4 regions of the Paenibacillus sp. SEL1 genome follow, and region 4 is predicted to be linked to each of the others. Evidence: a T-box and tRNA genes for the amino acid it is inferred to sense, from the RefSeq annotation. Region 4 holds a T-box; the other regions hold tRNA genes.
What was found. The T-box of region 4 lies ahead of argS (arginine--tRNA ligase). A T-box ahead of a tRNA ligase gene usually reads a tRNA of that ligase, here a tRNA-Arg.
Positions count from the first base shown of each region.

Region 1: it encodes a tRNA-Arg, which carries the amino acid that the T-box ahead of argS (arginine--tRNA ligase) is inferred to sense. The anticodon was not compared.
Region 2: it encodes a tRNA-Arg, which carries the amino acid that the T-box ahead of argS (arginine--tRNA ligase) is inferred to sense. The anticodon was not compared.
Region 3: it encodes a tRNA-Arg, which carries the amino acid that the T-box ahead of argS (arginine--tRNA ligase) is inferred to sense. The anticodon was not compared.

Region 1 is NZ_CM137723.1:2,411,554-2,413,728, forward strand. Features, by position in the region: tRNA gene ACYCSE_RS11010 (tRNA-Met) at 1-12, shown strand, start outside; tRNA gene ACYCSE_RS11015 (tRNA-Asp) at 38-114, shown strand; tRNA gene ACYCSE_RS11020 (tRNA-Phe) at 179-251, shown strand; tRNA gene ACYCSE_RS11025 (tRNA-Thr) at 278-353, shown strand; tRNA gene ACYCSE_RS11030 (tRNA-Tyr) at 358-443, shown strand; tRNA gene ACYCSE_RS11035 (tRNA-His) at 463-535, shown strand; tRNA gene ACYCSE_RS11040 (tRNA-Gln) at 553-627, shown strand; tRNA gene ACYCSE_RS11045 (tRNA-Lys) at 632-707, shown strand; tRNA gene ACYCSE_RS11050 (tRNA-Leu) at 722-809, shown strand; tRNA gene ACYCSE_RS11055 (tRNA-Gly) at 816-890, shown strand; tRNA gene ACYCSE_RS11060 (tRNA-Cys) at 901-972, shown strand; tRNA gene ACYCSE_RS11065 (tRNA-Arg) at 999-1,075, shown strand; tRNA gene ACYCSE_RS11070 (tRNA-Pro) at 1,098-1,171, shown strand; tRNA gene ACYCSE_RS11075 (tRNA-Gly) at 1,181-1,251, shown strand; gene ACYCSE_RS11080 (PAS domain-containing sensor histidine kinase) at 1,454-2,175, opposite strand, start outside.
Region 2 is NZ_CM137723.1:1,269,473-1,271,647, reverse strand. Features, by position in the region: rRNA gene ACYCSE_RS05855 (23S ribosomal RNA) at 1-1, shown strand, start outside; rRNA gene rrf (5S ribosomal RNA) at 80-196, shown strand; tRNA gene ACYCSE_RS05845 (tRNA-Asn) at 216-291, shown strand; tRNA gene ACYCSE_RS05840 (tRNA-Thr) at 295-367, shown strand; tRNA gene ACYCSE_RS05835 (tRNA-Glu) at 379-450, shown strand; tRNA gene ACYCSE_RS05830 (tRNA-Val) at 462-537, shown strand; tRNA gene ACYCSE_RS05825 (tRNA-Gln) at 593-667, shown strand; tRNA gene ACYCSE_RS05820 (tRNA-Lys) at 672-747, shown strand; tRNA gene ACYCSE_RS05815 (tRNA-Leu) at 759-839, shown strand; tRNA gene ACYCSE_RS05810 (tRNA-Gly) at 850-924, shown strand; tRNA gene ACYCSE_RS05805 (tRNA-Arg) at 930-1,006, shown strand; tRNA gene ACYCSE_RS05800 (tRNA-Pro) at 1,027-1,100, shown strand; tRNA gene ACYCSE_RS05795 (tRNA-Gly) at 1,110-1,180, shown strand; gene ppc (phosphoenolpyruvate carboxylase) at 1,918-2,175, shown strand, end outside.
Region 3 is NZ_CM137723.1:3,128,629-3,130,803, reverse strand. Features, by position in the region: gene ACYCSE_RS14250 (hypothetical protein) at 36-242, opposite strand; tRNA gene ACYCSE_RS14245 (tRNA-Leu) at 989-1,068, opposite strand; tRNA gene ACYCSE_RS14240 (tRNA-Arg) at 1,081-1,157, opposite strand; tRNA gene ACYCSE_RS14235 (tRNA-Gly) at 1,165-1,239, opposite strand; tRNA gene ACYCSE_RS14230 (tRNA-Leu) at 1,250-1,330, opposite strand; tRNA gene ACYCSE_RS14225 (tRNA-Lys) at 1,342-1,417, opposite strand; tRNA gene ACYCSE_RS14220 (tRNA-Tyr) at 1,425-1,510, opposite strand; tRNA gene ACYCSE_RS14215 (tRNA-Thr) at 1,515-1,590, opposite strand; tRNA gene ACYCSE_RS14210 (tRNA-Asp) at 1,604-1,680, opposite strand; tRNA gene ACYCSE_RS14205 (tRNA-Met) at 1,708-1,781, opposite strand; tRNA gene ACYCSE_RS14200 (tRNA-Val) at 1,808-1,883, opposite strand; tRNA gene ACYCSE_RS14195 (tRNA-Glu) at 1,893-1,964, opposite strand; tRNA gene ACYCSE_RS14190 (tRNA-Ser) at 1,982-2,073, opposite strand; tRNA gene ACYCSE_RS14185 (tRNA-Asn) at 2,077-2,152, opposite strand; tRNA gene ACYCSE_RS14180 (tRNA-Ala) at 2,157-2,175, opposite strand, start outside.
Region 4 is NZ_CM137723.1:4,345,172-4,347,346, reverse strand. Features, by position in the region: partial or broken gene argS (arginine--tRNA ligase) at 1-1,140, opposite strand, end outside; T-box leader at 1,200-1,458, opposite strand; gene ACYCSE_RS20370 (four-helix bundle copper-binding protein) at 1,544-1,873, opposite strand; gene ACYCSE_RS20365 (MogA/MoaB family molybdenum cofactor biosynthesis protein) at 2,136-2,175, shown strand, end outside.

The DNA.
Region 1 (2,175 bases), 1.9 Mb from region 4:
CTACCCCCGCAATTAATTTCCTGTTGGAAATGCCTCTGGAACTGTGGTGTAGAGGCCTAACATGCCTGCCTGTCACGCAGGAGATCGCGGGTTCGAATCCCGTCAGTTCCGCCATTTTAACTTCATATATAATTGGCATATAAAGTGCGGATTATATGATGTAGTAATAAAAAAATATGGCTCGGTAGCTCAGTCGGTAGAGCAGAGGACTGAAAATCCTCGTGTCGGCGGTTCGATTCCGTCCCGAGCCACCTTTCAAGTGGGAAATGAGTAATGTGCCGGTGTAGCTCAACTGGTAGAGCAACTGACTTGTAATCAGTAGGTTGGGGGTTCAAGTCCTCTCGCCGGCACCATTTTGGAGGATTAGCGAAGTGGCCAAACGCATCAGACTGTAAATCTGCTCCCTTACGGGTTCGGTGGTTCGAATCCATCATCCTCCACCAGTCTTTTCATAATCATATGGCGGTCGTGGCGAAGTGGTTAACGCACCGGACTGTGACTCCGGCATTCGTGGGTTCAAGCCCCATCGGCCGCCCTTTATTCTTAATCTATTGGGGATTAGCCAAGCGGTAAGGCAACGGACTTTGACTCCGTCATGCATAGGTTCAAATCCTATATCCCCAGCCATTAAGAGCCATTAGCTCAGTTGGTAGAGCACCTGACTTTTAATCAGGGTGTCGAAGGTTCGAGTCCTTCATGGCTCACCATTTATAATTATTTTGCGGTCGTGGCGGAATTGGCAGACGCGCACGGTTCAGGTCCGTGTGGGCTAACCCCCCGTGGAGGTTCGAGTCCTCTCGACCGCACCATATTTTGCGGACGTGGCTCAGCGGTAGAGCATCGCCTTGCCAAGGCGAGGGTCGCGGGTTCGATTCCCGTCGTCCGCTCCATTATCCATACGGCGCCATAGCCAAGTGGTAAGGCAAAGCTCTGCAAAAGCTTCATTCCCCAGTTCAAATCTGGGTGGCGCCTTGACTACTCATTATGGAATTTAATATGCGCCCTTAGCTCAGCTGGATAGAGCGTTTGACTACGAATCAAAAGGCCGGGAGTTCGAATCTCTCAGGGCGCGCCATTTCTTAAAAAATGTATAATGTCGGGATGTAGCTCAGCTTGGTAGAGCACCTGGTTTGGGACCAGGGGGTCGCATGTTCAAATCGTGTCATCCCGATACTGATTTGCGGGTGTAGTTCAATGGTAGAACTCCAGCCTTCCAAGCTGGTAGCGTGGGTTCGATTCCCATCACCCGCTTTTTGCTATAGCGGATTCTTGTTGCCTCAGTGGTGACACCTTATAAATAAAGAGAGCCTGTCTGGGGACAGAGCTCTCTCTTTTTTTGTATTTATCCTCATGTAATCCACAATGTGTTGATTATCCATAATCTTCGGTATCGGTGTATATCGTTCTAATCATACAACTGGCATACACCGATAACCGATCTAGTGGACAGTTTTTACACGGGAATGGTCAGCTGGATGGAGGTTCCCTTGTCTGGAGCAGAGGTTATGCTCATAAATCCCCCTACCCCTCTAGCTCGTTCTTCCATACTGAACAATCCAACTCCCTCTCCTTGGGACTTTCCAGAGAATCCAATGCCCTCATCCCGAATGGTCACTTGTATCATTTCATTTTGATCCTCGACGTCGACATATGCCTCTGCTACATCTGCGTATTTGGCTACATTCGTTAATGCTTCTTGTACAATCCGATAAATTGCAATTTCCTTGCGAATATCAACCCGTTTACGTAAAGTGCATTGAAAATGCACCTCAATCCCGTAATGAGAACAGAAGTTTTCAATATAGGTTCTTATGGCTGGGACGACACCCAGATCATCCAGAACTGAGGGACGAAGTTCCCACGCTAGACCACGAACATCTTTGATGATGTCGGTCACCTGCGAACGAAGATTCTCCAGAGTAGCACTAGGTTGTTCGGCAAGTTGGCTATCCAATTGGATAATAAGTGAAAACAAGCTTTGCCCTATCCCATCATGCAGCTCTCTTGAAAAGCGTTTACGTTCTTCTTCCTGTATTTGCATGACTTGCGTCATCATAGACTGGAGTTCTGCTTCTACTTTCTTCAGTTTAGTGACCTCATTGCGGATCGCTAAGTACTGATAGGGTTTACCTTCCTCGTCCATAAACGGAACGATCGTAGTATTCACCCAATAGT
Region 2 (2,175 bases), 2.7 Mb from region 4:
AAGCATAAAACGCAAATGAGTTTCGGATCCAGTTTTCAGGGTGTAACCTTGAATGTAGAATTTACGATGTAAATTCATGTTTGGTGGCGATAGCGGAGGGGTTCCACACGTACCCATCCCGAACACGACCGTTAAGCCCTCCAGCGCCGATGGTACTTGGACCGCAGGGTCCTGGGAGAGTAGGACGTCGCCAAGCAGAGCTTTATGATTAATATTCCCTGATAGCTCAGTTGGTAGAGCACTCGACTGTTAATCGAGTTGTCACAGGTTCGAGTCCTGTTCGGGGAGCCATTTGCTCTCATAGCTCAGCAGGTAGAGTGCATCCATGGTAAGGATGAGGTCACCGGTTCGAACCCGGTTGAGAGCTTGTTATAGGATGGCCCGTTGGTCAAGGGGTTAAGACACCTCCCTTTCACGGAGGTAACAGGGGTTCGAATCCCCTACGGGTCATAGGATAGTATGGAGGCTTAGCTCAGCTGGGAGAGCATCTGCCTTACAAGCAGAGGGTCGGGGGTTCGAGCCCCTCAGCCTCCACCATTTTTCATCCTCTTACCTGGATGAAATCTTGGGGAATTGTGAATCATATGCATATTGGGGATTAGCCAAGCGGTAAGGCAACGGACTTTGACTCCGTCATGCATAGGTTCAAATCCTATATCCCCAGCCATTAAGAGCCATTAGCTCAGTTGGTAGAGCACCTGACTTTTAATCAGGGTGTCGAAGGTTCGAGTCCTTCATGGCTCACCATTGTATTACATGCGCGTGTGGCGGAATTGGCAGACGCACTAGACTTAGGATCTAGCGTCTTTGACGTGGGGGTTCAAGTCCCTCCACGCGCATCTTGTTTTTGCGGACGTGGCTCAGCGGTAGAGCATCGCCTTGCCAAGGCGAGGGTCGCGGGTTCGATTCCCGTCGTCCGCTCCATATTTGCGCCCTTAGCTCAGCTGGATAGAGCGTTTGACTACGAATCAAAAGGCCGGGAGTTCGAATCTCTCAGGGCGCGCCATATTTAAAAAAGTATAATATCGGGATGTAGCTCAGCTTGGTAGAGCACCTGGTTTGGGACCAGGGGGTCGCATGTTCAAATCGTGTCATCCCGATACTAATTTGCGGGTGTAGTTCAATGGTAGAACTTCAGCCTTCCAAGCTGATAGCGTGGGTTCGATTCCCATCACCCGCTTACCGATTACCTAGAAGCCGAAAGGCTTCTTTTTATTTTGTCCACATTACATTTACTTCTATGTATATAAGTTAATGCAGTTATGTCTCCTGTCATGCACAGTTGGGGATGACTTGTGCATATTGTACATAGGCTCTTGTTACTATGGCGTCTAGATCCCGAATTTCCCCTCAAGCGTACCCCTTTTCTCCTGCAGTAAGGCTAATTTCGTGATCAAATCCTTTGAATATAGGAATCCTATAGCTATTATGGTACGAATTCATGGTGATAACTCTGCATCTGCTCTTGCGTTGTGCACATTCCCATTTATTTATGTGGGTAAAAAGCGAAGTCTTAAAGAGGAAATGCCCTAGAAACACTGAGGATATGGCTAATTTGTGTATATCTTTGTGGATAGAAGGATAATGGGGTTGACTTTGTTAACAATTAATAAACATATACACATCATGTTGCATGAATTTGCACCTTTAAAACCACACTCTTTATAAGAGACTGTGCATAATGTTTCACGCATCACTAGTGTATACATTCATTTCTATTATAAATTTCATCTTTTTGCATAAAAATCCAATATTTTCTTAAAAGAAGTATTTCAAAAACATGATTTTTTACTGTAAATTTTGCAGCTTTTCATGCGTTTTTATTGTATGATGTTAAGAAAGTGTCAAATTTCGTGTGTATACGTACCTTTGCTACAACTGTATATGGTGTGGAACAGATCAGATGGGGGGAAAAGCATGACTGAGCTTACGTTAACCGCTAACAAAAACCAATCCAACAATCTGCTGCGGCGGGACGTTCGTTTTCTAGGGAATATTCTTGGTGAGGTTTTGGTTCATCAGGGTGGCAACGAACTTTTGGATATCGTGGAGAAAATACGTGAGACAAGTAAATCGTTACGTGCCGGGTATCAACCGGAGTTGTATGAGGATTTCAAACAAATGGTCAGCGGACTGGATACGGATATTCGTCACCAGGTTATTCGCGCGTTTGCG
Region 3 (2,175 bases), 1.2 Mb from region 4:
TTCGTTTGTAACTGTGTAGGAGCTCGTATTCTTCACTATGCATCAGTCGTTTCATTTTTTGTTCTATACAGACGATAATCATCTTTTCTTGCTATTTTACATTCTTTGTTGTAATGAACACTCTTGATTCCTTTACGGAAATCCTTAAGCTTCTCTTTTCTTGGATCTTTGGGCTTATTATTGATCTCCAGACTACGCTGTTTCTCATCTTCCCAGAATTGAATCTCTTCCCGTGTAAACATCTTCATCCCCGTTGTGCCGGGTTAGATTTTGGCATTTGAAGCCATGACCTTAGACACAACTAATAGAAGAAGATCTTCGGATTGAACATTAGCTCACCTCTGATTTTATTCGCCCTTATTTTAACATATTTATAACTATCCTGCCCTTTAGTTTAATAAAAAGAGCAGACTTGAAGCGCCTGCTCAACATTGTGTGTTATTTAACTATCGTTCCTCGTTAGTTGTACGCCCTATCCATAGAAAGCTTCGTGTGCACCTGTCATATCTGGCATCGTGATATCCATGGTCACCATGTCCAGTTGCTTCTCAGACGAAGAAGACTCCGGTCAGCGCTTCGCTCAAAGCCCATTAACCGATAGTTAAGCAGATTGAAACTCTGGATCTGGAGCGGTTGCTTCTCTCGCCGATACCAGAGTTAGGTTGCGGGGGCAATTTCTGTCTGCATGCTGATATTGCCTTCAAGAACTGAACTACGAGCTGAAACTTAAGTATATGAAGAAGATCAGAAAATAAAAATTCTGGAAGTTGCCTGTGTATGTTAATAACGCAAAGGAACGGAGGAGATTGCCTTGAGGTTTCTACTGGTTGTCATGTCGATAGGAATTGTTTAAAAGTAAAAAAGGAGAGATGGCATAAAAATAAGCCATCTCTCCTTTTTCATTTATATAAAGCGGGTAATGGGAATCGGACCCACGCTACCAGCTTGGAAGGCTGAGTTTTACCATTGAGCTACATCCCGAAATAGATGCCGGTGAGAGGACTCGAACCTCCACGGTTTCCCTCACGATTTTGAGTCGCGCGCGTCTGCCAATTCCGCCACACCGGCTTATGAAGTTAATGGCGTCCCCTGAGAGATTCGAACTCCCGACCTTTTGATTCGTAGTCAAACGCTCTATCCAGCTGAGCTAAGGGGACTAATAAATGGAGCGGACGACGGGAATCGAACCCGCGACCCTCGCCTTGGCAAGGCGATGCTCTACCGCTGAGCCACGTCCGCAAAAACAAGATGCGCGTGGAGGGACTTGAACCCCCACGTCAAAGACGCTAGATCCTAAGTCTAGTGCGTCTGCCAATTCCGCCACACGCGCATGTAATACAATGGTGAGCCATGAAGGACTCGAACCTTCGACACCCTGATTAAAAGTCAGGTGCTCTACCAACTGAGCTAATGGCTCGTAAAACTGGTGGAGGATGATGGATTCGAACCACCGAACCCGTAAGGGAGCAGATTTACAGTCTGATGCGTTTGGCCACTTCGCTAATCCTCCAAAATGGTGCCGGCGAGAGGACTTGAACCCCCAACCTACTGATTACAAGTCAGTTGCTCTACCAGTTGAGCTACACCGGCATATTAAGTTAAATGGCGGAACCGACGGGATTCGAACCCGCGATCTCCTGCGTGACAGGCAGGCATGTTGGGCCTCTACACCACGGTTCCAGAGGCAACTCTCTTAGTTGAAAGTAATTGCGGAGGCAGGATTTGAACCTGCGACCTTCGGGTTATGAGCCCGACGAGCTACCGAACTGCTCCACCCCGCGACAGTAATAAATATTTACTTTTCAAATGGTGGAGGCTGAGGGGCTCGAACCCCCGACCCTCTGCTTGTAAGGCAGATGCTCTCCCAGCTGAGCTAAGCCTCCGAATTACTATGACCCGTAGGGGATTCGAACCCCTGTTACCTCCGTGAAAGGGAGGTGTCTTAACCCCTTGACCAACGGGCCATACAATAAAATAATTATGGCGGAGAGAGAGGGATTCGAACCCTCGAGACGCTTTTGGCGCCTACACGATTTCCAATCGTGCTCCTTCGGCCAACTCGGACACCTCTCCATATGGCTCCCCGAACAGGACTCGAACCTGTGACAACTCGATTAACAGTCGAGTGCTCTACCAACTGAGCTATCAGGGAATATTGGTGGAGCCAAGGGGGAT
Region 4 (2,175 bases):
CACCTCTTCCAGTTTGACAACTTTTCCACGTCTTGTAGACATTTTCTTACCCGCAAACCGCATTAATCCAAACGGCACATGCTCACACTGCTCCGCCCATGCCTCTCCTGCATGTTTCAGCACCGCAAACACCTGCTGGAAATGCAGCTTCTGTTCCCCACCAACGACGTACAGAAGCCGATCAGCCTTCATCACTTCATGACGATAAATCGCTGTTGCCAGATCACGTGTCGGATAAATGGTAGTCCCATCCTTTTTTAGAATAAGACATGGCGGCAGTTCCTCGTCTTACAGACGAACTACGAGCGCGCCATCACTTTCCTCCAGCAATCCCTTTGCTCTTAATTGAGCAACAACTGCCTGCATCTTATCATTGTAAAAACTTTCTCCCAGCACATGGTCAAATGTAATGTTCAGGCGCTGGTACATACGATCAAATTCACCCAGACTGACTTCAACAAAAAACTCCCATAGTTGTTGAGCCTCAGCATCCCCATGCTCCAAACGTCGGAACCACTCGCGGCCTTCATCTTCCAAAGTTGGATCATGCTCGGCCTCCTGATGAAAACGAACATATAGCTTCAGCGATTCACCAATCGGATCATGTTGTAGCTGCTCCTCATTTCCCCATCTTTTATAGGCCGCAATTTGCTTGCCAAACTGTGTTCCCCAATCTCCAAGATGATTCACACTAATTGGAACATATCCGGTTTCACCAAGAATACGATACAAGGCAGCACCAATAACAGTAGAGCGAAGATGACCAATACCAAACGGTTTGGCAATATTGGGCGAAGACATATCAATGACCACCCGCTGTCCGTGTCCGATATTGGGCCTGAGGAAATCAGCTTTACTCAATTCAGCAAGCATAAGCGGAATATGAACCGATCGATCCAATGTTATATTTACGTAGGCACCCGATGCTGAAGCAGTCAAACCTTCTTCATGGCTCACTAGCTCCGCTAATTCCATTGCAATGTGCTGCGGAGACTTTCGAAACTTTTTAGCCAGCACAAAACAGGGAAACGCTACATCTCCCCATTCAGGCTGCGGAGGCACCTCGAATAAAGATAAAATTTCTTTTTCCTCCAAGCCCGTATGGGCCAATATCGCTTGAGTAGCAATCCTCACTAACATGATCTCTCTCCTTCTTTTTATAGAATCTAACAAAAAAAGCTCCCGCCTCTTGAAATAATTCAAGAGACGAGAACTTCAATATCCCCGCGGTACCACTCTTCGTAAATCGGTTGTGCAGCTAAAGCTAACTTACACAAATCGCGATTTCACTCCAATGACTAATAACGGTGTCTGCCGGGCTGATCTACTAGAAATTCTGCTCGTTGGATCAACCGTCTCCCGGGTGCGCTTCACATCGGACCTCATACCGGCTTCCACCTCTTCCGGCTCGCTGTAATGATACGGCTCCGCTGCTACTCTCCCGTTCCATGACGTTAATTCCAATCATTATACAAACCTATTCAGTAGAAAGCAACCTTGCAACCTTTTATTTCCTCTTCAGGCACTAGTTCCATATATGTAATTACACTGCCACCAATTGGCGGCATGCCCGAACGCAACGACGGCAGGCTTCTGCACAATGTTTGCAATGATCATGGGAATGCTTGCTGCATTCAGCAGCACATACCTCACAGGCCTTGGCGCACAGCTCACAGATTTGCTCGGCAAAATCCGTTCCGCGCTGCAGCATTTGAGCAGCAAATCCGCATATTTCTGCACATTCCCTACTCACTCGAATACATTCACGCAGCATAGCTAAATCATATTCCTTCAAACTCGCTACGTAACATACATTGCAAGCGTTCATACATTCCAGGCAAGCATCCACGCATTGTTGGTATGAATGATTCATATTACATTACCTCCCAGTTGTTGACCCTGCTGCACTATTACCCGCTGATCCTTGAGTTTAATCATTTGATGTGCGCGCTTACAATAAAATAAAAACAAAACAATCCCGACTTATGTAAGGAAGTGTACTATATTCCAGTATGTAAGTGCAAGGATATTAATCACATGGATTTTTAGCCCCTGTTTCTGACTTGCATACACTCAGTCATTGCTCTATTGTAAAAAGTGTATGTCTAACCATCGATCAAGGAGTGAACATTTTAATGAATATGTCTTCCGTAGAGGAGCATCGACAGGAATCCC